Regions from separate parts of the Paenibacillus sp. FSL K6-1096 genome, predicted to be linked through region 3. Evidence: predicted binding sites of a transcription regulator. Region 3 holds the regulator's gene; each other region holds the start of a gene.
The links. Region 3 encodes LexA, which represses DNA repair genes until DNA is damaged. Its sites were predicted from a motif close to CGAACATATGTTCG; they were not measured.
Positions count from the first base shown of each region.

Region 1 (9,887 bases), 1.3 Mb from region 3:
CGAGCTATGGCAGGGCAAGCCTGCCGGCATCTCCGACCGTCTCAAGGGGCTGATCGGGCTGAATACGACGAGATACACGATTACGTCCCAGCGGATCAAGGTGAGAAGCGGGCTGATCGGTAAGGATGCCGAAGAAATCGAGCTGCTGCGCGTCAACGATTTCTCCGTCACCCAGTCCATTATGCAGCGTATTCTGGGCATTGGAACGCTTATTATTTTGTCGGATGATACTTCATCTCCACAGCTTCCCTTCTATAGAATCCGTAGGGCTCATGAGGTTAAGGATATTCTGCGCCAGGCTGTCCGCGATGAGAAAATCGCCAACAACATCAGCTACCGCGAACAAATCTGATCTGTCTTCATCTGCTTATTCAGGGAGGTATAGAGCCTCCAGCGGAATCACGCTTCTGCCCTGGCTCTTGCTCTCCCACATCAGCACCGCACGCGCATCTCCCTGGTTCTCGTAATACTCCACCTTCAGTTCATGCAGCTTCCCCGCAATCAGGTCCACCGTGCCTTTCCGTTCCTCCCCGCTCTGCTTGATCCAGCTGTCAATGACCAGCTTCCCGTCGATCCATATCCGGATACCGTCATCCGAGTAGGAGTAGATCGTATACGTCTCGCTGAACGCTGCACTCAGTCTGCCGCTCCAGCGTACCGAGAACAGGTCTGCGTTGACCCCCGGGCCGGGCGAGGCCTGTCTCCAGGCGAAGTTAATATTGGCATCCGTCCGGGTCAGGGCAGGTGTGCCGCTAAGCTTAATATTATTGTAGTATTGCCCGTACAGTCCCGGCTTCGGAAGCACTCCTGCGGAGGCATCGAAGGCGGCTGCTTTGGCTGCATACTCGTCCCTGGAGAGCACGAAGCTGTCTTTCATAAAAGCCTGTATCGCCGCCTCCTTATTCTGCTCATACAGCAGCTTGCCCCAGGTTAACTGGTAGCTCCATTTATTCTGCTTACCTGCCAGAACAGAAGCCTGCGGAAGCTGGCCGTTCTCGCCAATGGCGATCAGCTTGCCGCGTCCAAGATCCCACATACTGTCATGATGGCTATCCTTGTAATCCCCGTCATAGATATCCGCTGCCAGCACATCCACTCTGCCGCTGCCGGGATAATACTTCGCCGGGTCCTCACTATTCTTGTTCTTCGCATTAGGACTCCATACCCACAGCAGATTATGCAGCTGATGATAGACGGTGTAGCGGTCGAACATGAGGTTCCATAGGGTGACAAAAGAGGACTTCTGCCCCCACCAGAACCAGCCGCCGTTCATCTCATGGTAAGGTCTCCAGAGGACGGGAACGCCGGCGTCTTGCAGTTTTTTGAGAAAGACTGCGACCTTATCCAGCTCTGCAAGCATGGCCTTGTTCTGAGGCGTTCCGGATGTGATGTACGGGGTAAAATTGGCTTCACTGAGGCTCATCGATACATTCGTCCAGGCCGGGGCAGTTCCCGGCAGATTGGCGTGGTAGCTCATCGCTACAATGCCCCCGGCTTTGTGCCAGCGGATGGCGCTGTCCGTCACCCCCTGGCGCTGGCTGGTGATCTGCTGCTCCGTCTGATTGCTGATTGGCCCCATCTCATAACCATGGACTCCGGCATACGTGCCGGCCGTATTCTTCAGCTTGTTATTCAGGTCGTCCGGGGCCTCCAGATAATCATGCAGCCCGCTGATGATCCCCTGCCCCTGCAGCCAGTACAGCGTCCCCAGCAGCTTCCTTGCCGGATCAGCCAGCTCCGCATCTGCGGGAGCCATCTGCACCTTGCGAAAAGCCGCCTGCCACTGCACATCGCCAATCAGCCGGGAAGCGGAGTCCAGCAGGTCCCTCAGATTGCGTTCTTCCACATTTTCCACCATCCTTTACCATGTGTTTGTACATTTTATGACGAATTGTGGAATTTCAGCACGGCGAATATCCAGCCATCCGGGCGGTTTCAATGCTATACTAATGTCAGCCGCAGGCTATATTACAACACCGTACAAGGAGCAGATATGAAAAAGCGTAAATCCGTCATCCGTCTCGTCATCCTTCTTCTGTTCAGTCTGGCTGCCTACTGGTTCGGGTTCGGGGAGAACGGACAGTGGCTGCCGCAGCCCGCACCAGGCCAATCCGAGGCCGTGAAGCTGGAATTCCCGGCACAGCGGTTCCCGGAGACAGCCAAGCACATCCGTGAGGCGATCCGCAAGGGGCATCCGGCGGTATGCACCATTGACCGGAAGGAAGCCGAGCAGAACCGCAAGGAATCCCTGAAGGGCGTGCCCGTCAAAAAAGGCTACGACCGCGACGAATGGCCGATGGCCATGTGTGCGGAGGGTGGAGCCGGCGCAGATATCAAGTACATAACCCCCGGCGATAACCGCGGGGCAGGAAGCTGGGTAGGCAATCAGCTGGAGGACTTTGCCGACGGCACCAGGGTGGAGTTCATGTTCAAATAGGCGTCAGCGGCTCTTGTTGTTTTATCCCATTTCATTTGAATGAAGCGTACAATGAAAGGGGAGCTAATAAAGAAGATGGAGAGCCGCAAGTGTTCTATATCTGTTACCGGGGCAGGCGGCTGTATGGACCGATGTCTGAGGCTGAAGCCTTACAGGAATGGTTCGCGCTCGCCGGAACAATCAAAGAACTCTATATTGTCGAAATCGATGCAGCCACCGGCAGAATCAAACGCCAGATCGGGCCCACAGTCCGCAAAAATAAGAAAAAATAGCCCTGTCCGGCACAGGGCCGTTCAGGGCTGCGTTTCGCTGCAGGTCTTTTTAGAACAGACAGGCTTTAGTGATGATAACCAGCAGGATGAACAATACCAGAATAGCGCCAGTGGAAGTCCAAGGGCTGACAACCGGAACGACTGGAGGTCCCTGATTTACTCCGCCAACGTTATTTCCACAACCGCAACCATATTCTGCTCCCATCATTAATTCCTCCTCTTGAATATTGAATACAGCACAGAATATGTGAAATTCCGTCCCGATGCATGGGCCTTACGGCAAAGAAATCACATTCACCTAACGGACAGGCGGCCATCGGCCGATATAAGAGAGGAAAGACCGGGTTCAAATCCCTGATGGAGGTTGCTGTTATGGATATTGCCGCTTTATCCGTGGTTATGAGCCAGTCTGCGTTACAGCAGGCCGCAGGGCTGCAGGTTATGAGTCTTGCCAAGGAGCAGGCCCAGAGCGAGGCCCAGAGTATGGTCCAGATGCTGAGCCAGGCCCCGCACCCCAGCTTGGGAAAAACACTTGATATTCGAGTGTAATTCCTTTATGCTTACATACATAGGAACACCCGTTCCATTCAGCCGCCGCTTGGAGGCGGATTGCTTAGCCCTTTAGGGCTTTTCTTTTGGCCAATAATACGAACATACGATCTTATATTGGGGTGATTGATGATGCAAGGTTATTATCAGATGACAGCATTGGAGCAATGGACAGAGGATCTCTATCAGCGGATCGGGGTCCGCCAGCCGTCCGACATCTCCATCGATTACATAGCGGACCGGCTGAATATCTGGGTCCACTATCTGGATGTCCGAAGCAAGGCGGTGGAAGCTGCGGCCGGAATGTACAGCGTGTATATCGACAACAGGCTGCCTCCCGAGCTTCAGCGGCTGGAATTCCTTCATGAGCTCTGCCACCTGCTGCGCCATGCCGGGAAATCGACCCTGATGCCCGCTGAGTTCACACAAGCGCAGAGGGATGAATCCGAGCGGTTCATTCTGTACGCCTCCATGCCCTATTCGATGATCTCTAAGGGCACCCTGCCTGAGCTTCGCGATGATGCCGTTGCCGAACTGGCGGTAACCTTCCAGGTCCCGGTTCCGCTGGCGGTGCAGCGGATTGACCAGATCCAACGGCGGATTTTTCAGGGGCAGCTTATGGCCGTTATGGAACGGGGCGAAGACAGAAATATCATCCACAGACATATTCGCTAAGCGATGCGGGGATAATACGGGATAGAGATATAGACCAGTAAGCACCTCTATACATGGTGAGATTCTACTGTAAAGGGGATCAAGATCGACATGGACGCCTTGCAGGTCATCGAATTACTGCTGACTCATCCTGATTATAGTGTGGATGCAGTGCATCCTGAAATTCCGGATTTCGTGGGTATTGAGACGATTGAGGTAGATCATGGAACCAAGACCTTCTCCATCCTGCTTCAGGAGCCTAAGGAATACGGCTGAGCTGTCTTAAGCGGCCCGCACACAAGTGACCCCGCCGGATGTCCGGCAGGGTTAAGCTTGTGGATTAGGGGATTACAGGATGACAATTACATAGAATAGTGCGGCCAGGACGAAGCGGTAGAGCGCGAACCATTCCAGGCGCAGCCGCTTGATCAGCTTAATGAACGTTACCACCGCAATCAGCGCCACCACAAAGGATGTCACGAAGCCGATCAGCATTAATGTCAGCGCATCTGAGCTTAGCAGATCCCGGCTGTCGTACAGATCGAGCAGACTCGCCCCGAACATCACGGGTACGGAGATCAGGAAGGTGAAGTCGGCAGCGGCCTTCTGGCTGGTCCCCAGCAGCAGGCCGCCTGAGATGGTCGAGCCTGAGCGCGAGAAGCCGGGCCACAGGGCCAGACACTGGAACAGCCCAATGCCGAAGGCTTGCTTGTAATTCAGGTGATCTACGGTCTCCGCCGTCTTGGCTCTTTTGCTGCGTGCCGCGAAGATCATCAGGATGCCGCCCGCCACCAGCCCGATCAGGACCGGCTCAGGGCCGAACAAGTGAGTCTTAATCAAGTCCTTGAAGAGCAGGTACACGATTAAGGCCGGAATCATGGCCAGGAACATATGTATGGCATTCAGTCCCTTGCTTTTCGAGAAGTCCATCTTCAGCATATTGACACCAATATGGAGATACTTCTTCCAATACAGCAGCAGCACGGCCAATACGGCCCCGAGCTGAATCACAATTTTGAAGGTGACGGCCGTATCTCCCTCGAACTTCAGCAGATCCCCGGCCAGCACCAGATGTCCGGTAGACGATACCGGCAAGAATTCGGTCAGTCCCTCTATAATCCCTAATATTATGGCTTTGATTGCATCAGTCACTGGTGAATAATCCCCTTTCTGAAATAGATCACTCTATTTCCAGTATAAGGGACAGCTCAGGAATCCCCCATCGAATCACCTAACAATCCGGGAGCAGGATGTGACAGTAGTGTCACTTGGAGGGAGAAGTTCCTGTTTTGTGCAACCTATTACACCCGGTGTGCGTACATGGATTAAGGAGTTGGTAATAATATGGCTGTTCTATTTATTATATTAGTTGTAATCATTGCAGTCCTGAATATCTTCTTCCCGGCCATGGGCTGGCATCTGCGATATGGCTGGATGGTCCAAGGCGACTCCGAGCCCAGCGATGCTTACCTCATGATGAGCCGAATCACCAGCGTGATTGTCCTGATTTTTTTTCTCTTGTACTTTTTGCCTTCGATGTTGGGTTAGGGAGTGGATTGGAATGGTAAGCTACATGTCAAAAAGAGCCGCCGGCGCTTCCCTGCCGGCGGCTTCTTTTGTTACTTTCTTTTAAAGCTTCTATTCCAGTCCAAAGCCATTTCCTGAAAGCTAACTTGTCTGCGCCAAGTGCTGCCAGTGGTCTCCCATTCCTTAAATGCTTGCGCATAAGGCGTGTAAAATCTCCAATCGCTAATATTCCAAGAACAATAAATCTTGCGGTAGCACTTCCCAAACGGGATATCCTCAGTGTACCTCCGCACAGCCTTGCTCGCCTGCCGTTTACTCCAGCGGCTGCCGTACTCTTTGCATACGGGTGTCTTCTTCATACTTCTGCTCAACTTGGCTCTAACCTCCTTAAAAGAAGCTAGAGACCGTCTAATAATTTCATTGATTCACCCCTTATTCGCCCATATTTCTATGTTTAAAAGAGGTTGAACGCTAATAAAAAGCCCCTTGCTAAGCAAGAGACTTAAGTGAAGTGGGCCCTACAGGACTCGAACCTGTGACCAATCGGTTATGAGCCGACCGCTCTAACCAACTGATATAGAGGAAAGGGATATATGCCCTAAACTCTATTAGTGAATCGTTGATTTTATTGGAGTTCGGGACTATAAGGTAAATTGGATTATAAAGAGTTCGTGACCAATTATGTGACCAATAAATCCTGGAGCAATCCAGGATTTATTCGCTGTTCTGGCAACTCTAACCATCTGAGCTTAGGGAAAGGGCGTTATGGTTCAGCAGAAACAAGATTTATCCCTAGTTTGCCGGAAGTGAAAGCTTTTTATTAAGAATATTTGCTTATAATTGAGACGTATTTAGTGTACTCAAATTAAGCATTTTATCAGTATCATTGGGATCTTGAGTACAATCTTCATTCTCAATAAAAAGAACACAACATACTCCACCACTCACTCTTGCACTGGGGTAGAGAATCCCATGAATTTTCTCACCATTTTCCATAGTGAATACACGTCTGAAAAATTCCGTAACAATTTGGGTAGGAACATATTCTATGTGCTCAATATTATTTTTAGTAACAGGCATTGATAAATCATAAACAAGGTTTCTTATAAAAATCACAGCATTTCTTAGATGTCTTTTTTCTTCATCAAAAAGACTAGGAAACTGAATATGTTTCGAAAGATCTAATAAATTTAGATTTTTTAAATTCTCAAAAATCCCTACTGTCACATATTTCTTATCATCACGAATTTCTTCAATAGCTGTTGCTTCATCTGTTGCTCCATAAAACATTGGTATACCTGCAGGACTCATTCTGTTGGAATAAATTGAAAACTCTCTAGGAGGTGAAGCCAATTCTTCAACTTTGGAGAAGCCAGTTGAATCATTATGAGTTCTTCCTCTGTAAAATCTATAGGAAACTGCTTTTGAATTTATTAAACCTAAAGTTATTATAGACTGTCCGATTGTTTCAAGTATTTGAGAAGGCTGAGAATAAATAATACCATAGCGGTTTGGATTATCTTCTATGTGAAAGAATACATATCTTGTTTCATGTTTTACTTGCTGACAAAACAGCTCCCACGTAACATAATTCTCTTCATACTCTCTAAGTAAATACGGGCTTATCTGACACCATTGTTGGTCACTAATCGAGCTATAAATATCTCTTTTTAGATCTTCATTTTCAATCCCAAGTTCATCACTAAGTTCATCACAAATTAGATCGTATGTATCAATAACTTTTGCCCCTTGCCAACCGCCTTCTCTACCATCCCAACCAACACCTTCATTATTAGGATCTCCCCATTCAGTCTTTATACCATCCATAATAACATGTAGAAGTTTTTCTATATGAACCGAGATTTCCTCATCACTTTGCTGACCACAATAATCACACTTACATTGTTCTGCGTTATCTTCGATAAACAATTTTAGAGCATAATCATCTACACAATTATGACATACAAACTTCTCTACTGTGCACTCAAATCCTTGTTCCTCAATCTTAGCCATGTACTCTTTTGCCCAGCTCATTTTTATCCCCCCAACACAAATGTTTGGAAACATATAGAAAGTGGGGTCATTGAGTTGCCCACTAAATCCATCTAGTAAAGTAATTTCAACACTTTGCCCCTTCTTCCCAACATAAACTTGATATTTTTACTATCAGGCTTCAGTGATGCGTATAGTGTGCCTATATTGAGTCCTGAAAATCCACTTTATCGGAGTAAAGAATGAAAAATTATTAGCTTTGCAGGGGAATTTGAACCCCAGCCCTACGTATTACAAGTGTGCCTCAGGCAAAACTATTTAAGGTTTTTCTAGACTGTTAAGGGATAGAACGTTTGTTTCAAGTGTATAGTTACCTCTAAAGATTTGTTTGTATTTGCTTTTTTTGGAAAAAAATTAAGAGACGCAAGATCGAAACTCCCCATAGCTTAATTACACAAGTCTATTTTATACAATTTTGATCAAAATTTATATATTAACCAAAATAATAAAATAAAAAAATAGTCTGATTTTTGACAATTATTTCGTTAGCTTCTAAGCGATAAAGACTTTTCCACTGTCCAGATCCTAAGTAAATTCAAAGTATTAAGAATTAAACAAAATAAAAGCCGAGTAACTCACTTAGCAGAGTAATCGGCTTTTCTCTAGTTAAATATTTTTATCATCTGAGGCCAAATCTTCCGAAATAGAAGCGTCTCTCAAATGATCATATGTAAATATTGCTATTGAATCATCTTCATCGGTATTTTCTAAAGTGAATGTGTGCCTTGTAGAATCGTCACTAACCAAAAAGAATCTATCGTCTGGATCGATACTTTCTAAAGAACGTGTTTCTATACAAGAATCAAATAATATAGGAAGATCATCTTCATCAGATGTTTCCGATGTCTCAGTAAGTCTAGTTGAATCTGAGAACTTTATACTGTTTGTAACAGTATCTTCAATATTTCCAGTTGATAAATCCTTTTTAGTATTTTCGAGAGGAATTGTTCTAATGTATTTGGATATGTAAGGTTCCTTCATTAAGTGTTACCTCCTTATAAAAATGATTTGTATTTCACTTTGCGAGAGTTTAAAATTTGAAGTAAAAACTTCTGTAACTGGAATATTATTATAATTATAGACTTTCAAAAAATCAAGTAGTCGCTGATAATTACTTGAAATAATATTACTATTTCTTATAAAAATTATTTCTTTAAAATCATTATTTATTAAATGTGTTTGTAGCTGCAATAATAACTTTTTATTGTTTTCTAGAAAATTTTCAGGATTAGATGAAATATCAAGACTTTGAATAGTGTTATTATTACTTTTAGATTCAATTTGTGTAGGTGTATAGTTAGTCGTAGTTGTCAACAGGTTAAATGAGAGGGTAGCTAACAAAATTATTACATTCCAAGAAACAATGCAAATCAAATATTTTTCAATATTCTTAATAAGACTAACTTCGCAAACATTATTGTTTTGCAATTCCTGCCAATCATAATACAATCCTGATAGGTATTTTGTAGATGCCTCCATAGGATTCTGAGCATTTTTAATACTCCTAAAAAGGAATTTGCGATATCCTTGTACTTTAATAAACTTATATGCAAACAATAGTATATTAATTAAAGAAAAAAGTGTAATTATACCAGAAATAATATATAAATTAGATAGGAGGATCGGTTTTTCTAAGATGTCACTTATTTTTGATATAAACGGAATATATATAGGAATCAATATTGCTATTATCGCTAAATATGCCAAAAATTTATTAAAGACTTTACCTTGTGTTGTTTGACAATCATTAATTTTAAATAAAATAGTTTGAGTTAAAAGTTCCTTTTCCTCAGGAGTTTTAGATGTTAAATCAATTTCAAAATCATTTCTTTTTTGATCTAATTCTGCATCAGGTATTCTCGGTTGTAATTTTGATAGATATATCATTTCTGACCATCCAAAACTAAATATCTTATCAGTACGAGGTAATCTATGAATCCATAATTTAAACATTGGTATATTAATTTCAGTATAGAGTAGACAATATATTACAGTGCCTAAGCTTACGCTAAAGATATTGAGACTAATTCTTTCTGAGTTTCTTTTTAAATCACCAAAATGACTTTTATCAATAACCCGAAAAATTGGTGAAAATGAAAGAAGTTTTATAAGAATGAACAAAAGTTTAGGCATGGGCAGATTCCTCTTCGGTCAAGTAGTTTATTATCGCAGTAGAAATGTTAAGTGAAAGTAATTGTTCTAACCATAACCATTGCCCATTCGGATTAACTTCCAGAAAATAATAGATGCCATCTCTATAGATAAAGTCGAATGCTCCAAATTGGATATTTAACGTTTCCATTAATTTGAAACATAGATTTATTAAATTTGCAGGCAAACTGGCTTTAGTATATTGAACATTTGCAGTTGTTTTCCTCCAATCCACCTTATCACTT
Region 1 covers NZ_CP150274.1:1,776,745-1,786,631, forward strand. Annotated here, with positions in the region: gene MHI24_RS07780 (PH domain-containing protein) at 1-352, shown strand, start outside; gene MHI24_RS07785 (glycosyl hydrolase) at 368-1,846, opposite strand; gene MHI24_RS07790 (NucA/NucB deoxyribonuclease domain-containing protein) at 1,994-2,437, shown strand; gene MHI24_RS07795 (hypothetical protein) at 2,527-2,709, shown strand; gene MHI24_RS07800 (YjcZ family sporulation protein) at 2,759-2,917, opposite strand; gene MHI24_RS07805 (YjfB family protein) at 3,082-3,258, shown strand; gene MHI24_RS07810 (ImmA/IrrE family metallo-endopeptidase) at 3,388-3,933, shown strand; gene MHI24_RS07815 (hypothetical protein) at 4,024-4,188, shown strand; gene MHI24_RS07820 (undecaprenyl-diphosphate phosphatase) at 4,261-5,064, opposite strand; gene MHI24_RS07825 (DUF6199 family natural product biosynthesis protein) at 5,257-5,460, shown strand; gene MHI24_RS07830 (HEPN-associated N-terminal domain-containing protein) at 6,274-7,473, opposite strand; gene MHI24_RS07835 (hypothetical protein) at 8,098-8,472, opposite strand; gene MHI24_RS07840 (hypothetical protein) at 8,479-9,624, opposite strand; gene MHI24_RS07845 (hypothetical protein) at 9,617-9,887, opposite strand, start outside.
Region 1: a site for LexA is predicted at 3,358-3,371, ahead of MHI24_RS07810 (ImmA/IrrE family metallo-endopeptidase). Genes of this name have one in related genera too.

Region 2 (9,887 bases), 1.4 Mb from region 3:
GACCGGCAATGATTTCATCCGGCTCTTCCTGAGAATGTTCGGGGTCTAAAGGGACTAGGGACTGGTCAGTACCGGACAAACGTTGTAGAATATAATGTGGTTATTAACAGGATGAATCAAGTGTGAAGCGGCGGCCGGGACCTGAGTTTGACGGGAACGGCGCCGCTTTTACGCTGAATAACGGACAGGATGAGGAGAAGAGATGCAGCGTTATTTCGTAGCTCCGGCACAGTTCGGGGCAGAGAAGGTTACCATAGAAGGCGAAGACGCCCGCCACATTGCCAGGGTGATGCGCGGCAAGGCCGGCGACAAGCTGATTGTCAGCGACGGGGTGTCCCGCGAGGCGCTGGCTGAGATTGCTGACATTGAGACCGGTCTTGTGACCGTGAGCATACTGGAGCTTCTGCCTATGACTCATGAGGCGCGTGTCCGGGTGACCGTTGCCCAGAGCCTGCCCAAAGGGGACAAGCTGGAGACCGTCATCCAGAAGTGCACCGAGATCGGGGCAGCAGCCTTCATGCCGTTCCTCTCCGAGCGGACCATTGTCCAATACGATGAGCGTAAGGAGGGCAAGCGGGTAGAGCGCTGGCGCAAAATCTGCAAGGAGGCTGCCGAGCAGGCCCACCGGAACATTGTGCCGGAGGTGCATCCGCCGCTGAGCTGGAAGCAGCTGCTCCAGAGCTTCAGCGGGTATGATGCCGTCTATTTCTGCTATGAGAAGGAAGAAGGACTGCAGCTCCGCAGCGCAGCTGCGCCGTGGCTGGCTTCGCTTCCGCAGGACGCCGCCGCCAAGGTGATGATTGTTGTGGGGCCGGAAGGGGGCTTCAGCCCGGAGGAATGCCGCATGGCTGAAGAGGCCGGAGCGGTAACTGTCGGGCTGGGACCGCGTATTCTGCGCTGTGAAACCGCAGGCATGGTGGCCGCCGCCTGCATTCTATATGAATCCGGAGAAATGGGGGGAGCTTGAACAATGCCATCCGTAGCTTTTTATACGTTAGGCTGCAAAGTTAATTTCTATGATACTGAAGCCATCTGGCAGTTATTTAAGAATGAGGGGTATGAACAGGTCGATTTCGAGGGTAACGCCGATGTCTACCTGATTAACACCTGTACAGTCACCAACACGGGCGACAAAAAAAGCCGCCAGATGATCCGCCGGGCAGTGCGCCGTAATCCCGACGCCATCGTAGCGGTTACCGGCTGCTATGCGCAGACCTCTCCCGGCGAGATTCTGGATATTCCCGGGGTCGATCTGGTCATCGGCAATCAGGACCGCGAGCAGATCATGACCCATGTGAAGAACATTCAAGAGTCCCGCCAGCCGGTGAATGCTGTCCGCAACATTATGAAGACACGCGAGTTCGAGGAGATGGATGTGCCCGGCTTCGCCGACCGCACGCGGGCGTTCATGAAGATTCAGGACGGCTGCAACAACTTCTGCACCTTCTGCATCATTCCGTGGTCGCGCGGCCTCTCGCGCAGCCGTGATCCGAAATCAATCGTCGCCCAGGCGCACCAGCTGGTGGAGGCCGGATACAAGGAATTCGTGCTGACCGGCATTCATACCGGCGGGTACGGTGATGATCTGGAGAACTACCGCCTCTCCGACCTGCTCTGGGAGCTGGACAAGGTGGACGGCTTGGAACGTGTACGGATCAGTTCGATTGAAGCGAGTCAGATTGACGAGAAGCTGCTGGAGGTGCTGAACCGCAGCACGAAGATGTGCCGCCATCTGCATATTCCGCTGCAGGCCGGCCATAACGAGGTGCTGAAGGCGATGCGCCGGAAGTATACGACCGAGGAGTATTACGCTAAAATGCAATTGATCCGCCAGGCTATGCCGGATGTGGGGATTACAACAGACGTAATCGTCGGCTTCCCGGGCGAGACGGACGAGATGTTCCGGGCCGGCTATGAGTTCATGAAGGCGGTCAACTATTCCGAGATGCATGTCTTCCCGTATTCCAAGCGGACCGGAACACCGGCGGCGCGGATGCTGAACCAGGTTGATGAAGAGATCAAAAATGCGCGTGTCCAGGAGCTGATCGACCTCTCCGAAGAGATGCAGCTTGCGTATGCTAAGCGGTTCGTGGGCCAGACCTTGACAGTCATTCCCGAGCGTGCCGCCAAGGGCTCACCTGGACGCAGTGTGCAGCACGGCTTCAGCGATAATTATCTGCAGATTCTGTTTAATGGAGAGGATTCGTTGCAGGGCGAGCTCTGCCAGGTCAAGGTGACCGAGGCCGGCGTGAATGAATGCCGCGGGGAGCTGGTCAGTGCAGGCCGGGCGGTAGCGTCCATCTGACCGGATAGCTTGTTACAGGATGTCTTCCAGGCCCTTCTGGGCGGGAGACATCTTTTTTTGAAGCTTGAACGATGATATAGTCACAAAGACCTGAATTTGCCGGATTGCCGGATAGGGGTTAAGAGTTGGGCTGTATTTGTCGATATAGTGGAAGAGTGTGGAAAAATCCACCGATAATCAGACCGTAAGGAGAGAACAGATGACCGTGTACAGGAAAATGACCAAAACGCTCCTCATTATGATATTGCTCGTGGCTGCAGCTTTTCCGGTAAACGTCTTCGCGGCTAATGGGGACACGATCTCGATTGAATTCGACAGTTCAGCCAAAGTTGAGCTTACCGTCGGCCAGTCGCCGAAGCAGCTTAAGGTATATGCCAATGTCGAGGGCTCCGCGTCCAAACGGGATGTGACGGCAGCGGCCACATGGACCTCTTCCAAGAAGGAAGTAGTTACAGTACTGAACGGACAGCTTAGACCGGTGGATTCCGGCACGGCAATAATTACAGCGACCTATAATAATGCAGTAGCCTCTGTAGAGGTATCCGTCACTTATCCTTTCAAAGAATTGAAGCTGAAACGCAGTACCGATGGCAACTATAAGCTGGGCGATAAGGACGAATTGCTCCTGATTACCGCAACCGCCATCGGCGGAACTACGGCTACAGCGGAGAAGGATGTCACGAAGGATGCGGAATGGAGCAGCTCGAACACAGGCGTGCTGACTGTTGCCGAGGGCAAGATTACGCTGGTCGGCGAAGGGAAATCCACCATTACAGCCAAGTACAAAGGATTAACTGAGACCTTCAAGGCCGTTGTAGAGCTGCCTTATTCCGCCATTGTTCTCAAAGATAAGAACGGCACTGCTGTCAAGGAAATGGAGATGCTGGTCGGGGACAGCCCGGTACAGCTGACTGCCAAGACTAAGACGGGGTCAGAAGCTGAAGAGATTACGCTGGGTGACGGCGTGGAATGGAGCAGCTCCAGTGAGAGCGTGGCTACTGTCAAGAACGGTGAAATTACCATCCTTAGCGTGGGCAAGGCAGTGATTACCGCCAGTTACCTGGGTGTGACCCAGTCTGTTGACGTCTACGTGCGCGCTCCTTACGAAGCGCTTCTGCTGACGCCCTCCGGCGACCAGTCGCTGTTCCTGGGCGAGAGCCTGAATGTAACGGCCGAGATGCGCAATGCGGTTAATACGACCTCTAACGAGACGGCGTCCGCTACCTGGACCTCCGACAACGTAATGAACGCTACGGTAACGGCCAATACGGCTGATGCGTACGCAACTGTAACAGGCAAGGCAATAGGAACATCTATCATTAAGGCCAGTCACCTGGGGATCAGCAAAAGCTTCAAAGTCACGGTTCTTCCAACCCTGACAGAGCTGAAGCTGGACAAGACAGAGCTGGAAATGTATACGGGGGATTCGGTAAGCCTGCCGAAGGTCACCGGAATCAAATATGACGGAACCACGGATATCAGCGATGAGATCGAGTGGACCTCTGCGAACGAGGATATTGCCTCCATCAAGGATGGTAAGCTTGCCGGCGGAAAGGCTGGTACAGTTGTACTGACCGGGAAAATCAAGGCAGGCAACGTGAACTCTGCCTCAGCCGCCGCCATCCGCTCCAAGACGGTTCAGCTTAATGTAACGGTTCAGAATAAGGTGCTTGTCCTTCTCGGACCGGATACGAATCTGAATGTGGTGATTGGGGAAGAAGTTAAGCTGCCCGCAATCCAGGCTGTGCTGGAGAATGGCGATGAGCTGGATGTATCTGACAGCATCAAGTGGGAGCTGAGCGGCAGCAACGCCGTAATTAAGCAGACTGCTGCGTCCAAGACGATCAAAGGGCTGGTCAAAGGGACAGCATCGCTAAAAGGCACGTATTCCAACAAGACCATCACTATTCCGGTTACGATGGAGCAGAAGGTTGTGAAGCTGGTGGTCGAGCCGGCTTCGCTGGATATGAATATCAAGGCCTCGAAGACGATCAAGGTGACCGGATATTTCTCGAACGGCAAATCGGCGAATTTCTCAGGTGCGATGAACTGGGAATCGTCCAACCCTGCGGTTGCCTCGGTCAATAAGACCTCTGTCAAAGCACTGGCTGAAGGTACAACTACGCTGAGCGGCTCGTACCAGGGGATTCAGGCAACTGTTAAGATTAATGTCGTACCCAAGCTGATGAAGCTTACCGTCAGCGAGAACCGGCTGAGCCTTGCACCAGGCGGCGGCAAGGGCGTGGTCGTTACCGCGCTCTACGATACCGGACAGACTGCGGTGGTTACAGGCAGCATGGTGTGGACCAGCTCCAAGACCTCTGTAGCCAAAGTCAATGCCTCCGGAGTGATTACTGCGGTAAGCAAGGGCACTGCATCCATCAAAGGCAAGCTGGGCACGAAGACAGTAACGGTATCTGTCAGTGTGAAATAATTCAGGTTTCTGTACTTCAAGCCGGACCGGGCACAGGATGAGGAAATTCTAAGAGAATTAATCGATAACTACCCGGAGGAGGGAGAAGTAATTATGGAACTCATGCCAGCTTGGAAGCGTTGGGGATATGAAGAGGGTATTGCGGAAGGTATAGAGAAAGGCAAAGCGGAAGGTAAGGCGGAAGGCAAAGAAGAAGGCCAGGCGGAGACAATCCGTAAACTGCTGCTCCACGGATTTGCTCCCGAAGAGGTATCCAAAGCGGTTGATTTGCCTCTGGATGAGATTAAGAAGCTGATGTAAAATACAGACCCGGGTGCACATCATGCTGCCCCGGGTCTTTGTTTGTTCCTGGGTGCAGAGAACGGGAGAGAAATGGATTAGTACTATAGCACAGATTGAAGTATAATGAGTGCGGCGATTACGGTTCTTCCGGAGGCTTAGGGCTGCAGCCGCTGCTCCAGCCTGGACCATACGGGCAGGTAGCATAACGGCAATACAGCAAGTGAGCAGAAGACATTGAATATAGTCTGGGCATGGGCCAGTTGAGCGGCAGGTCCTCCGCCAATCCAGGCGGACAGGGATTGCAGGGGCTGGATGAACGGCAGGAAGAGCAGGGCGCCGCCGACATTGAGCGTCACATGCGACCAGGCGACGAAGACGCCTGAGGGGGTGCTGCCGATAGCGGCGATGACGGCAGTGACGCAGGTGCCGATATTCGCGCCGAGCACAATGGCGATGCCAAGCGCCGGCGGCATCACGCCGCTGGCGGCGAGGCCCATCGCCATGCCGATGACCGCCGCGCTGCTGTGCACCATCGCGGTCAGCACAGCGCCGGCGGCGAGTCCCCACAGCGCGCTGGTGGCTGCGTGGGCGAGGAACCAGCGGAACAGTCCGCTGCCTTCGAGGGCGGGGCCAATCGACTGCATGACCGCGATGCCCCACAGCACCAGCGCGAAGCCGGCGAACGCCAGGCAGATGAACTGCAACGGTCCCGCGAGCCGGCGGCAGGCCTCCGGCAGCCGGCCGGGCGGCAGCTCGCCGGCCATGACGGCGGCGGCCCACAGGCAGAGCGCCGCCGTCAGCAGCGGCGGCGCCAGCGTGCTGATCTGCAGGCTGATCAGCTCCGTCGTCAGGCAGGTGCCAATGTTGCTGCCGAGAATGATGCCCAGCGTGCGGGCATAGGTCAGCAGCCCGGCATTCACCATGCCGATGGTCAGCACCGTCACGGCGGTGCTGCTCTGGAGCAGCGCAGACAAGAGGGCGCTGGCGATCAGGCCTTTGGCCGGGGTGGAGGTAGCCTTGTGCAGGCTGCGCTTCAGCAGCGGGCCGGCCAGCCTTGCCAGCGAGGCTTCCATCACCTTCATCCCGGCCAGGAAGATCACAAGACCGTAGAAGACAGGGAACAGCAATTCACGGATCATAAGGACAGGCTCCTTTGTGAACAAGGGTTGTACCCAATATATGTAGCTGGCATGCAGGACATGTATACGAATCGAACAACAAGAACAGGAGTTGAACGTATTGGCATCGGTAATTCTGGAACGCAACCGTAAAAAAAGACTGGAACAGGGACATCCCTGGGTCTACGCCAGCGAAGTGGCCTCGGTGGACGGTGAGCCGCAGGCAGGGGGCCTGGTGGAGGTGCTGACCCATCAGGGCCGGTATCTGGCTACAGGCTATTACAATCCGGCTTCGCAGATCCGGGTAAGAATTGTATCGCAGCAGAGGCTGGCGGCGATGGACACCGCTTTTTTTGTGCAGCGGTTCGCTGACTGCCTGAAGCACCGGGAACGCTTCCTGCCGGGGGCGGACGCCTACCGTCTGGTGTACGGGGAAGCAGACTTCCTGCCGGGCCTGATCATTGACCGCTTCGGCGAGGTGCTTGTGGTGCAGCTCTTGACCCTGGCGATGGATCAGCGCCGCTCCGAGATCGTGGAAGCGCTGGTGCAGGTGATGGCGCCGCGCGGCATCTATGAGCGCAGCGATGTCAGTGTGCGCGAGCTGGAAGGGCTGGAACAGACCACAGGGGTGCTCTACGGCGAATGCCCGCGCCACATTACCGTAAGCGAGAACGGACTGAAGGTGATCGTGGATATTGAAGAGGGCCAGAAGACCGGCTACTTCTTCGATCAACGGGAGAACCGCGCGTCTATTGCTCCGCTGATGAAGGGCTGGGGCGCCCGCAGCGGGATTACGATGCAGAATGTAACCGCAGAGGACGGATCGCAGCAGCAGCTGCCGGTCAATAAAAGCGGTAAACCGGTCACCTTCCCTTACTGGGACGGGGCCACGGTGCTGGAGTGCTTCGCGCATACCGGAAGCTTCACGCTGCACGCCTGCAAATACGGGGCCAAGAAGGTCACCTGCCTGGATGTCTCCGCCCATGCGATTGAGAGCGCAAAGGCCAATGTGGAGATCAACGGATTCACCGACCGGGTGGAATTCGTAGTGGAGGATGCGTTTGCCTACCTGCGCAATCAGGTCAAGGGCCAGGAGGAACGTGCGGAGCGTGCGGCGGGCGGGTCTGCGGCAGCGGAAGGGAAGCCCGGGAACAAGGCAGCAGCCAAGCCGGATACGGCGAAGCCGATGACGGCCGGGGGCGGGCGTACCTGGGATGTCGTCATTCTGGACCCGCCTGCTTTTGCCAAGACCAAGAGCGCAGTGGCCGGAGCCTGCCGGGGCTACAAGGATATCAATCTGCAGGGCATGAAGCTGGTGAACGAAGGCGGGTATCTGGTTACCGCCAGCTGCTCGTACCATATGCAGCCGCAACTGTTCCTGGATACGATCATGGAAGCGGCCAAGGATGCCGGCAAAGTGCTGAGATTGATCGAGTGGCGGGCCGCGGGCAAGGACCATCCGCAGATCCTCGGCGTGAACGAAGGACATTACTTGAAGTTTGCCATCTTTGAGGTGCGCAGCAAATAAGAACCGGCAGATCCGGCGGTATCGCCGGTATGTGCAAGGAGAGTCTCTGTTATAGAGGCTCTTTTTGTTGTGTCATTTGTAAACAATGGCAAACGTACGTTCTGGAGTGCGGCAGCAGAGGTATGATATACTAGGGAAACGAGAGTTACATATATTCTAAATTCACATAGATTACGAGTGTTCATCAAGGAAGGAGTCTGCTGAAATGACGGTTAACTTTCTGATCGGACGATCAGGCAGCGGAAAGACTACTAGAATATGGGAGACGGTGGCTTCGCGGCTGAAGGCGGAGCCGCTTGGCGCGCCGGTCATTCTCCTTGTTCCTGAGCAGGGCTCGTTCGGCGCGGAACGGGGCCTGCTGGCAGCGGGCCAGGTGAAGGGCAGTCTCCGCGCCCAGACACTCAGCTTCTCTCGTCTGGCGTACCGGGTGAAGCAGGAGACCGGCGGCAGCGCGAATCTGCCGATCAGCGGGGAAGGCAAGAAGATGCTGATCTATAAGATCATCGGCCGCCGCAAGGAGGAGCTGAAGCTGTTTGGCCCATCCGCGGACAGGCCCGGATTCGTGGAGCGGCTGAGCAGCCTGCATACCGAGCTGAAGCGCTGCTGTCTGGGAGCCGGAGATCTGGAGGAACAGCTTGCCCGGATACAGGAGGTCTCCTCCCGGAGTCCGATTCTGGCGGATAAGCTGGGTGATCTTGGGCTGGTCTTCAGTGAGCTGGAGCAGGAGATGTCCCAGCTGTATATGGATGAAGAGGACCGGCTGGCTGAACTGGCGGAGCAGATCAGACACTCAGAATATATTCGCGGCGCAGAGATATGGGTGGACGGCTTCCACGGGTTCTCCAGCCAGGAATTCCTCGTGCTGCGTGAACTGATGCAATACGCGGAGCGGATGACTATTGCACTCACGCTTGACCGGATCTATCCGCCGGGAGCCGCACCCCATGAGCTGGACCTGTTCCATCCGGCAGCGGTAACTTATGTGAAGCTGCGCGGAATAGCGGAGGAGCTGGGTCTTGAGGTATGGGATGAGCTGCTGGCCCCGCCTGTGCTTCCGCGGTTCAAGGACCGACTCGCGCTTGCCCATCTGGAGCGCGGCTATCAGCGCCGGATGCGCTGGACCGGCTCAGCCGGTCCGGTCGAAGAAGCGATAGCGGTCCGCGCTGCAGCTTCCCGCCGGACTGAGGTGGAGAGTGCATTGCGCGAGATGCTGAGCCTGGCAAGGGATTCAGGGGCCAAGTACGGGGAGATGGCGGTATTTATGCGTAATATCGCTGATTATGAGCCGCTGATTGCCCCGCTGTTCCAGGACTTCGGCATCCCGTTCTTCCTCGACCAGAAGAAGAATGAGCTGCATCATCCGCTGGTGGAATTCATCCGCTCCGCTCTGGATATCGTCCGCCGCGGCTGGCGCTACGAGGATGTGTTCCGCTGTGTGAAGACCGGGCTGCTGCTTCCGCTGGACGGAAGCATTACCGCTGAGCATATGGATGAACTGGAGAACTACGTGCTGGCCTGCGGAATTCACGGCTCCCGCTGGACGAACGGGAAGTCCTGGAAGGGCATCCCCCGTCTCTCGCTGGAGGGCAGTGAAGCGGTAGATGAAGCGATGCTGGCCAGGATGGAGGCGTGCCGGGAGGCAATCACGGAGCCGCTGAAGGCGTTCGGGCAGCGGGTCAAGGCCAGCCGCAGCGGGCTGGAGCTGTGCAGGGCCGTATATGATTTGCTGGAGGATACGGCTGCGGCCCGGAAGCTGGAGCAGATGGGGGCAGAGGCCCTGGAGCATGGCCGCCCGCAGACGGCCCGCGAGCACAGCCAGCTATGGGGGGCTGTACTCGGCCTGCTGGACCAGATTGCCGAGATGATGGGCAGGGAGCGGATGGAATTTGAGCTGTTCGCCGGCGTGCTGGAGACCGGACTCGCTGAGCTTAAAATGGGGCTGGTTCCGCCTGCGCTGGACCAGGTGCTGGTCGGAACGATGGACCGTACCCGGGTCTCGGGCGTGAAGTATGCCTTCCTGCTGGGCTTCAATGAAGGGATGGTCCCGGCGCAATTCAAGGAAGACGGGATTTTATCGGAGGGGGAGCGCCTGCTGCTGGAGCAGGGCGGCATGGAGCTGGCTCCCGGCTCCTCCCGCAAGCTGCTGGATGAACGCTTCCTGATCTACAATGCACTGACGGCGGCCAGCAGCAAGCTGTGGATCAGCTATGCCGCCGCTGA
Region 2 covers NZ_CP150274.1:1,932,449-1,942,335, reverse strand. Annotated here, with positions in the region: gene MHI24_RS08535 (site-2 protease family protein) at 1-49, shown strand, start outside; gene MHI24_RS08530 (16S rRNA (uracil(1498)-N(3))-methyltransferase) at 203-967, shown strand; gene mtaB (tRNA (N(6)-L-threonylcarbamoyladenosine(37)-C(2))-methylthiotransferase MtaB) at 971-2,305, shown strand; gene MHI24_RS08520 (hypothetical protein) at 2,505-4,739, shown strand; gene MHI24_RS08515 (histidine kinase) at 4,833-5,039, shown strand; gene MHI24_RS08510 (Na/Pi symporter) at 5,177-6,160, opposite strand; gene MHI24_RS08505 (class I SAM-dependent rRNA methyltransferase) at 6,261-7,667, shown strand; gene addB (helicase-exonuclease AddAB subunit AddB) at 7,873-9,887, shown strand, end outside.
Region 2: a site for LexA is predicted at 7,757-7,770, ahead of addB (helicase-exonuclease AddAB subunit AddB). Genes of this name have one in related genera too.

Region 3 (9,887 bases):
ATCGTTTCTGGTCCTGATACTGATACTGATACTTATTCTGGTGGTGTTGGCGGTTACCAATCCGGGGAAGGAAGAGTTCAGTGAATATGCGGTGAAAAATCTGGAGAATACGATTGGCCAGGAGATCGGCGACGGAATCACCAAGCTGGTGGCCCAGCCTGTCGTTGAGTCGTTGACGAAGAGGGATAACTACATCTTCTTCTCTGTTTTCAGCGTGCCGGACCTTAAGAATACGAGATTTTTTACCGGGGATGGCGAGGCGGCCAAGAAGTATATTGGGTTGTTCAAAATCATCTTTGTCAAGCTGTAAATATGGTTTACATATTGTTCCAGAACCCGGTATAATTGAATAGATTCTAGCGGAATCTTTAATTACGGGTGTGGAACAAGGAGGAACGAAGTTGGATACGGCTTATAAAGTACTGTCCAGTGATGCTGACTTATTCGCTGCTGCGCTGGCTCAGGTTCAAGTCTATGTGATTCAGCTGGAGGACGGCAAACCGCATGTCATCGCTGATTATGCCGGACCTGTGCAGAAATGGACGCCGGAGTATATTCTGCTGGCTGGCATGACCTATAGACGGGACGAATACGAGTTCCGGGTGCAGCTGAATAACAAGTAAGTGTAAAGTTAATGCCGGGTCACACAGTTTTCGGAGCGGCTTATCGTATCTCTTATACTATGAAACGTAGAAGAGGTGTAATGATAACCCAAAGAGAATGTAACCGGATTCGCAGAGCCATTAATGTCCTGATTGCACAGCGGGCCATCCTGCTGGAGAGACTGGAAGAAATCAACGAGAATCTGCGCAGAGTCCCCAGAGGTTCTCGGGCCAGAAGAGAGCTGCTGGCTGCCAGAGCGTCTATCCGTGAAGCCATTCGCTTAAATACAAGGCGCTCCGTCTGTTGAGAAGCGTGCTTTAGTCCATAGCATCCATTCCAGTCTAATGTATACCGAGACAAAGAACCCTTGTGGCGTATCCGGCGTCAGAAGGGTTTTTGTGTCGGCGGCGGCTGGACTCATACCGGCCAAATTCGGCGCAGGTAATCTGCCGGGGGCTTACTCCCTGATGGTGACCCGGGTGCCGACCGGGACTAGCGCAGCCAGAGCCAGGACATCTGCGTTATACATGCGGATACAGCCATGGGAGACCATATGTCCGATCGAAGCCGGGTCATTGGTGCCGTGAATGCCATAATGCGGCTTGGACAGTCCCATCCAGAACGCGCCGAAGGGTCCGCCCGGATTAGGCTGCTTGTTAATAATAGTGTATTCGCCGACCGGCGAGACCGTCAGCATCTTGCCGATGCCGACCGGGAAGCCCCGGGTGACAACATCATTGTCGAGCAGATAGAGCATCCGCTGCGAGAGGTCTACAATGATACGGTAATTGGGCATAGGGATCAGCACTCCTTTTGTAATCAGGATATGTGCGGAGGAATAGAGAGGTTCACAGAAAATATGCCAAAAACGCCGTAACAGAACAAATGTTCGCTATTGGTGTTTTTGGCATATTCATAAACAGAGAACAGGCTGCTTCCGCATGATGCGAAAGCAGCCTGTTCTTGGAGGGGGAGATTAATGAATATCGCGGAACAATCCGATGACTCTGCCCAGTATGGTCACGCGGTTAAGGCGGAGAGGCTCGTAAGCCGGGTTCTCCGGCTGCAGCCGGATGTGGTCGCGTTCCTTATAGAAGGTCTTGACCGTAGCTTCATCTTCTTCAGTCATGGCAACAACGATGTCGCCGTTGTCGGCAGTCTGCTGCTGGCGGACGATAACGTAATCGCCGTTCATAATCCCGGCATCCACCATACTGTCGCCGAATACGGACAGCATGAATACCTTGTTATCGCCTACATAATGAGTCGGCAGCGGGAAGTAGTCTTCAATATTCTCTGTAGCGGTAATAGGAACACCGGCGGTAACCTTGCCTACAACCGGGATGCGTGTAACGGTCTGGACGAATTGGTGCACATTCTCTGAATCCTCCTGGCCCAGCAATTCAATCGCACGGGGCTTCGTAGGGTCGCGCCGGATCAGGCCTTTCTTCTCCAGCCGGTCCAGATGACCGTGTACTGTAGAACTGGAGGCCAGTCCGACAGCTTCGCCAATCTCACGGACAGACGGAGGATAACCTTTGCTGCGGACTTCGTTACGTATAAATTCCAGGATCGCCAGCTGACGACTTGAAATCTTGGACATCGGAATCAACCCCATATAGTATGTTTGGGAAAATTATAACATAGAACTGCCGTTCGTACAAACATAAGTTCTAAAAAGAGGAAAATATATCTCCGAAAATAAACAGAACGAATGTTCGAGAAAAGTATTGATCAAAACACATGTTCGTGTTATATTATTGGCGAAAGTAAGAACAAGTGTTTGGAGGATGATTTCAATGCTAAAATACAGTACATACCAAAGCATATATAAAGATGATAACAAGGTAGCGGCTCCAGAGCGTAATTCTGCCCGTATTCAGATGATGATTGAGAAGCGGAGACTTCAGAGGCTGGCTATGTTCTCATCCCTGTTCCGCCAGATCGGCTTCATGAAGGTTGCGCTGGTGCTGCTGCTCGTTATCTCCGGATTTACGGTAGTGGGTAATGTCTTCGCCGGTTCTGTTCCGGTGCTGAAGCAGGAGAAGCGGGTTGTGGTGGAACCGGGCGATACCTTATGGAGTATTGCGTTGAAGAATAAGCCCGAGGATATGAGAACCGCTGTATATATAGAAGGAATTATGAAGAGCAACGGCCTGGAGGGCAGCAGAATTAAGGCCGGAGATGTACTGACTGTGCCGGAATACTGACAGAATGAAGAAGACTTGTGACAGACCTTAAGAGCTTTCAGGGGGAAGACCTTGACAAGCTCTTTTTCTCATGGCAAAGTTAGAATGAATTTAAAGGGAGGGGTTCGTATTGAATATTGACGAAGTGGTCGCACGCATCAATGAATTAGCACGCAAGGCGAAGAACGGCGGCCTGAATGAGGAAGAACTGGCGGAACGCGCCAAGCTCCGCGAGATCTATCTGGGCAACATCCGGAAGAACTTCCGCGCCCAGCTTGAGACAATTGAGATTGTCGATAAACCGGAGGATGAAGAAGGCAATTACGGGCTGAAGCATTAGTCCGGTGTCTTTTCATAGATGAATACAGGATGACTAGGGGGAACTGACATGTCCCGTTCTTGGGAAAGAATGGTTCAACGCAACACGAAACAGGTTAACCAGCAACGAAAGAAGCAAGGGAAAGAGTCCATCTATGCTACAGGCTCTAAGGCTGCGGCCAAGAGCTTCGAGCTATTCAAAGGGCGCAATATCGTATTTCCGTTCGTGCTTGTTCTGCTCGGCATAATGTTCTGGGTAGTAGGCTCGATAGATGAGGCCCAAGGCAGCGGAATTCTGGCCAATTGGCTGGGGGTAGTGCTGTATTTCCTGCTTGCCGCGCTGCTCTTCTTCCGCCGTCCGTTCCTTAAGATTGAACGCGCCCGCCTGTCTACCATCAAGTTCAACCGTGAACGCTTCCTGTCTGCGGCAGAGATCGAGAAGATTACGCTGTCCCGTGGTATGGTTGCCATCAAATATAAGGGGAAGCGCAAGCAGTGGATTTTCTCCAGACTGATCAACCGTTATGACACCGCTGCAATGGGAGAACATCTGGAGCAGTTCGCTAAGAACAACAATATTGAAGTAGTGCACGAATAGGATAACAGACCAGCATAGGGAGTGGGAGAACGAAATGCCGATTACCGCCGTACTATTTGACCTTGACGATACACTGCTGTGGGATGACCGGAGTGTGGAGGAAGCCTTCCGCTACACTTGCGAGGCTGCCGGAGATGCTGTTGATCCGCAGGCGCTGGAGGCTGCTGTCCGCAGGGAAGCGCGTGAGCTCTATGAATCGTATGAGACCTATCCGTTCACGAAGCTGATCGGCATTAATCCGTATGAGGCACTGTGGGCTAACTTCACTGCCGGAGAGCAGCCGGAATTCCGCCAGCTTGAACAGCTGGCCCCGGTCTACCGTACCGAATCCTGGCGCCGGGGACTGGCCGCGCTCGGGGTGGAGGATGAAGCGCTGGCTTCCCGCCTGGCGGACAAGTTCGCTGCTGAGCGCCGCAGCCGTCCTTATATATATGAAGAGACGCTTAAGGTGCTGGACGAGCTGCGCGGCAAGGTGAAGCTGCTGCTGCTGACGAACGGCTGCCCGGCACTCCAGCAGGAGAAGCTTGACGGTGTGCCTGAGCTGACTCCCTATTTTGACCACATTGTCATTTCGGGAAGCTTCGGCAGAGGGAAGCCGGACAAGGGAATCTTCGAGCATGCGCTTGGGCTCCTGGATATCGCCCCTGAAGAAGGAATCATGGTTGGAGACAAGCTGACCACGGATATTCTCGGCGGGCTTGGCGCGGGGCTGACTACGGTCTGGATTAACCGGAACGGCAAGGCTGCTGACCCGGAGATTACTCCGGATTACCAGATTAGCCATCTGACAGAGCTTTTGCCGCTTGTACACTCCCTATAATAGAAACAGAGAGAGCCGGTGTCCCGCGAGGATATCGGTTTTTTTGTTGTATTCCTCTTGTATATGATTATTCTCATGGGAAATCAGAGTTTATCAAGCTTCTTTCTGACAAAATGAATATAATGTGTATAATAGGAACAAAGCAATCTGACTTTCATTGTAAGCATGGGGAAGAATCTATTGATGAGCCGGGAGGACTTCAGATGAGGAAGCTATGGTTACGCAGAGGACTTATAGGATTGATAATGGGAATGACACTGACAGGATGCTCGAAGGATGAACATGGTGACATGAATATGTCTGCTGCGGGGTCCTCGATGCAGCCGATCAAGGTGGAGCTTAGCTGGAGCCCGGAAGAGGTTGCCGCGGGCAGCAAGGTTAGCTTCAAGGCGGTTGTGACCCAAGAAGGGAAGCCGGTGGATGACGCGAAGGAAGTCATGTTTGAAATTACAGATGCGGCGGACAAGAGCAAGAAGATTGAAATTGAAGGGACAAGCGCTGGAGAGGGAGCCTATGTCGGGGAGAATACTTTTGAAGAGGCCGGCACATTCACGGTGACCTCCCACGTGACAGCCAGGACGCAGCATTCCATGCCCAGCAAGGAACTGGTGGTCCAGCCCTAACCGCAGGCAAGTATGCAATACAGATAATGCAGGGTGGAAAGGAAGGCTTTCGCAAATCCCTTTATTCTGCTAAACTAACTCTAATGTTTCACTAGGGGGATTGAACGTGGCCAAACAAACACTTGCTGAGAGCTTGCAGCAGCGCATATTGATTCTGGATGGAGCTATGGGAACCATGATTCAGCAGGTGCCGCTTACCGGTGCTGACTTCGGCGGAGAAGCGCTGGACGGATGTAATGAAATGCTGGTGCTTACCCGGCCGGATGTCATTCAGGATATTCATGAGAAATATCTGGAAGCCGGGGCTGACCTGATTGAGACCAATACCTTCGGCGCTACCTCTGTGGTGCTTGCCGAATATGATATTCCTGAGCGTGCCCGGGAGATTAACCTGGAGGCGGCCAGGCTGGCCCGCAATGCGGCGGACAAGTACGATACGCCGGAGCGTCCGCGTTATGTGGTTGGCGCTATGGGTCCGACCACCAAAACGCTATCCGTTACCGGAGGGGTTACGTTCCAGGAGCTTGTTGACAGCTATGAGGAGCAGGCAGTGGCGCTGATTGACGGCAAGGTCGATGCGCTGCTGCTGGAGACCTCCCAGGACACACTGAACGTGAAGGCCGGCAGCATCGGTATCCGCAAGGCTTTTGAGAAGAGCGGGATTACCCTGCCGGTAATGATCTCGGGAACCATTGAGCCAATGGGAACCACGCTGGCCGGACAGAACATTGAGGCCTTCTATATCTCACTGGAGCATCTGAAGCCGATCTCTGTCGGCCTTAATTGTGCGACCGGTCCGGAGTTCATGCGTGACCATATCCGCTCACTGGCAGCGATCTCTTCGTCTGCGGTCAGCTGTTATCCGAATGCCGGGCTACCCGATGAGAACGGGCATTATCACGAATCCCCGGATTCGCTGGCCCGCAAGCTGGGCGGCTTCGCCGAGAAGGGCTGGCTGAATATTGCCGGGGGCTGCTGCGGAACTACGCCGGAGCATATCCGGGCGATGGCTGAGGTGATGGCGGCTTATCCGCCGCGTAAGCTTACCGGCCAGCATCCGCCGGCGCTCTCCGGGATTGAGCCAGTGTATGTGGAGAGCGAGAACCGTCCGTACATGGTCGGTGAGCGGACCAATGTGCTTGGCTCCCGGAAGTTCAAGCGGCTGATCGTTGAAGGGAAATATGAGGAAGCCTCGGAGATTGCCCGTGCCCAGGTGAAGAGCGGGGCGCAGGTCATCGACGTCTGCGTACAGGACCCGGACCGCGATGAGACGGAGGACATGAAGCGCTTCCTGGAGCTGGTGGTGAAGAAGGTCAAGGTCCCTTTGATGATTGATACTACCGATCCGAAGGTCATTGACCTTGCCTTGCAGTATTGCCAGGGCAAAGCGATTATTAACTCCATTAATCTTGAAGACGGCGAGGAGAAATTCGAGCATGTCACCCCGCTGATTCACAAATACGGCGCGGCGATTGTCGTCGGTACGATTGACGAGACCGGCCAAGCCATTCTGGCCAAGGATAAGCTGGAGGTCGCCAAGCGTTCGTATGACCTGCTGGTTAACAAGTATGGCCTGGCACCGGAAGACCTGATCTTCGATACCCTTGTCTTCCCGGTAGGAACAGGGGATGAACAGTATATCGGCTCCGCCAAGGAGACGATCGATGGCATCCGTCTGATCAAGGAAGCTATGCCTGCTGTGCATACGATTCTGGGGATCAGCAATGTCTCCTTCGGGCTGCCGGAAGCCGGCCGTGAGGTGCTGAACTCCGTGTTCCTCTATGAGTGTACGAAGGCGGGGCTGGACTATGCGATTGTGAATACCGAGAAGGTGGAGCGGTATGCCTCGATTCCTGAAGAAGAACGCAAGCTGGCGGAACAGCTGATCTACAACACCAATGATGATACGTTGTCTGCGTTCGTTGCGGCCTTCCGCGGCAAGAAGGTTGAGAAGAAGGAGAAGATCTCTAATCTGTCGCTGGATGAGCGCCTTGCCTCCTATGTGGTGGAAGGAACCAAGGAAGGGCTGATTCCGGATCTGGATGAAGCGCTGAAATCAGCGGCTCCGCTGGACATCATCAACGGGCCGCTGATGGCCGGCATGTCCGAGGTGGGCAGGCTGTTCAATAATAATGAGCTGATTGTCGCTGAGGTGCTGCAAAGCGCTGAAGTGATGAAGGCCTCTGTCAGCCACCTGGAGCAGTTCATGCAGAAGGATGAGACCTCGGTGAAGGGGCGGATTATGCTCGCAACCGTTAAGGGCGATGTGCATGATATCGGCAAAAACCTGGTGGAGATCATTCTCTCCAACAACGGTTATGAGATCATTAATCTCGGGATCAAGGTTCCCCCGGAGAGCATTATCGAGGCCTTCCGCCAAGAGAAGGCCGATGCGATTGGCTTGTCCGGCCTGCTGGTGAAGTCCGCCCAGCAGATGGTACTGACGGCGCAGGATCTGCGCTCTGCGGGCATTGATGTGCCGATTCTGGTCGGCGGTGCGGCATTGACGCGTAAGTTCACCAAGACCCGGATCCGCCCGGAATATGACGGACTTGTATTATACGCCAAGGATGCGATGGACGGCCTGGATATTGCCAACCGGCTGATGAATCCGCTGGAGCGGGTGAAGATCGAGGAGGAGGTCCGCCAGGAGGCTGAAGCTGCGGTCGCTGTCGCTCCCCAGCAGCCGCTTCCCGAACTGACCCGCGCGGTCCGCTCCAAGATCTCCGCAGATGCGCCAGTGTTTATTCCGCCGGATACGGAGCGTCATGTCCTGCGCAATTATCCGCTCGGCCATATCATTCCGTACGTGAACATGCAGATGCTGCTCGGCCATCATCTGGGGCTGCGCGGCTCCGTAGAGGCACAGCTCGCAGCGGGTGACCCGCGTACGCTTGAGCTGAAGGAGACGGTGGATGATATCCTGCACCAGGCGATGCTGGAGGGCACGATTACTCCGCATGCCATGTACCGTTTCTTCCCGGCGCAGTCGAGAGGGAATGACATCCTGATCTATGATCCGCAGGATCACACTCAGGTGCTGCATACCTTCACCTTCCCGCGGCAGAATGTCGAGCCTTATCTCTGCCTGGCTGACTTCCTGAAGCCGGTCGACAGCGGAATTATGGATTATGTCGGGTTCCTGGTGGTGACCGCAGGCCACGGGGTTCGTGAATTGTCGTCCGAGCTTAAGGATAAAGGCGATTATCTCCGTTCCCACGCTGTGCAGGCGGTGGCGCTGGAGGTCGCGGAAGGCCTGGCTGAACGTGTCCATCATATGATGCGTGATACCTGGGGCTTCCCTGACCCGGCCGAGATGACGATGAAGCAGCGGCACGGAGCGCGTTATCAGGGCATCCGGGTATCCTTCGGCTATCCGGCCTGCCCGGACCTGGAGGACCAGGGTCCACTGTTCAAGCTCATGTCGCCGGAAGATATCGGCGTTCACCTGACGGACGGCTTCATGATGGAGCCGGAGGCTTCGGTATCGGCGATGGTCTTCGCCCACCCGGAAGCCCAGTATTTCAACGTGGAGAAGGCTTAAGCACTCTGCAAGTCTGCACCGGCCAGAAGGGGCTGTGCCTCGTCTTTTCGGAACCTCCCGGCAGCGGGAGGTTTTTTGCTGGAAATATAAGAATGAACCTGTTTCGCGGCAAATCCGTTTCCATTTGGACAAAAAGATGCTTTTGCAGCCAAAACAGAGTAGAATTCTTTTCATAAGAAATGGCAAGATAACATGAAGTGATATGATGCGGCTAAGAATCGAAGAGAGGAGGGGGACATCAATGGAAATCTATTTCTTGGGAACAAATGCCGGGGTGCCTACGCTGCAGCGTAATGTCACCTCGGTTGCGCTGAGGCTGCTTGAAGAACGGCGCACCTTCTGGATGTTCGATTGCGGGGAAGGCACGCAGCACCAGGTTCTCCGTTCACCGCTGCGGCTGGGCAAGCTGGAGAAGCTGTTCATTACGCATCTGCACGGTGACCACCTGTTCGGCCTGCCGGGGCTGATCTCCAGCCGGGGCTATCAGGGCGGGACTGCACCGCTTACGGTATACGGGCCGCCTGGGCTTAAGGCGTATCTGGAAATCTCCCTGTCCGTCAGCCAGTCCCGGATTCCCTATAAGCTGGAGATTGTGGAGCACAGCGGCGGGCTGATCTACGAAGATGAGACCTTCAAGGTGGAGGCGGGGCTGCTGGAGCACCGGATCCACAGCTACGGCTACCGGATTACGGAGAAGGACAGCCCGGGCAATCTGAATGCTGAGCTGCTGAAAAGCTACGGGCTGAAGCCCGGACCGCTGTACGGCAGATTGAAAAAGGGTGAGGATATCACCACCGACGACGGCATTGTGATCCGGGCGGCAGAGGTCGTTCATGCACCCAAACGCGGACGCGTGGTGGTGATTCTCGGGGATACGAGGCCTACGCCGGGGGCGCTGCCGCTGTCACAGGACGCGGATCTGATCATTCATGAGGCCACGTTCGCTCATGATCTGGCGGATATGGCGTATCAATATCATCACAGCACCGCGCGGCAGGCAGCCGAGCTGGCAAGGGACGCAGGGGCGCGTGAGCTGCTGCTGACCCACTTCAGCTCCCGTTACACCTCTATGGAAGAACTGGCTCCGCTCCTTCAGGAGGCGCAGGCAATCTTCCCGGACACGCTGCTGGCAGAGGAATTCTGTACCTTCCCGGTCTACCGGAGAAGCCCGGGAAATTCCCCGGGGCAATAA
Region 3 covers NZ_CP150274.1:495,305-505,191, reverse strand. Annotated here, with positions in the region: gene MHI24_RS02210 (hypothetical protein) at 1-310, shown strand, start outside; gene MHI24_RS02205 (hypothetical protein) at 402-623, shown strand; gene MHI24_RS02200 (hypothetical protein) at 704-910, shown strand; gene MHI24_RS02195 (L,D-transpeptidase) at 1,061-1,399, opposite strand; gene lexA (transcriptional repressor LexA) at 1,580-2,206, opposite strand; gene MHI24_RS02185 (LysM peptidoglycan-binding domain-containing protein) at 2,403-2,813, shown strand; gene MHI24_RS02180 (DUF896 domain-containing protein) at 2,923-3,132, shown strand; gene MHI24_RS02175 (hypothetical protein) at 3,181-3,708, shown strand; gene MHI24_RS02170 (HAD-IA family hydrolase) at 3,743-4,528, shown strand; gene MHI24_RS02165 (FixH family protein) at 4,780-5,151, shown strand; gene metH (methionine synthase) at 5,258-8,695, shown strand; gene rnz (ribonuclease Z) at 8,937-9,887, shown strand.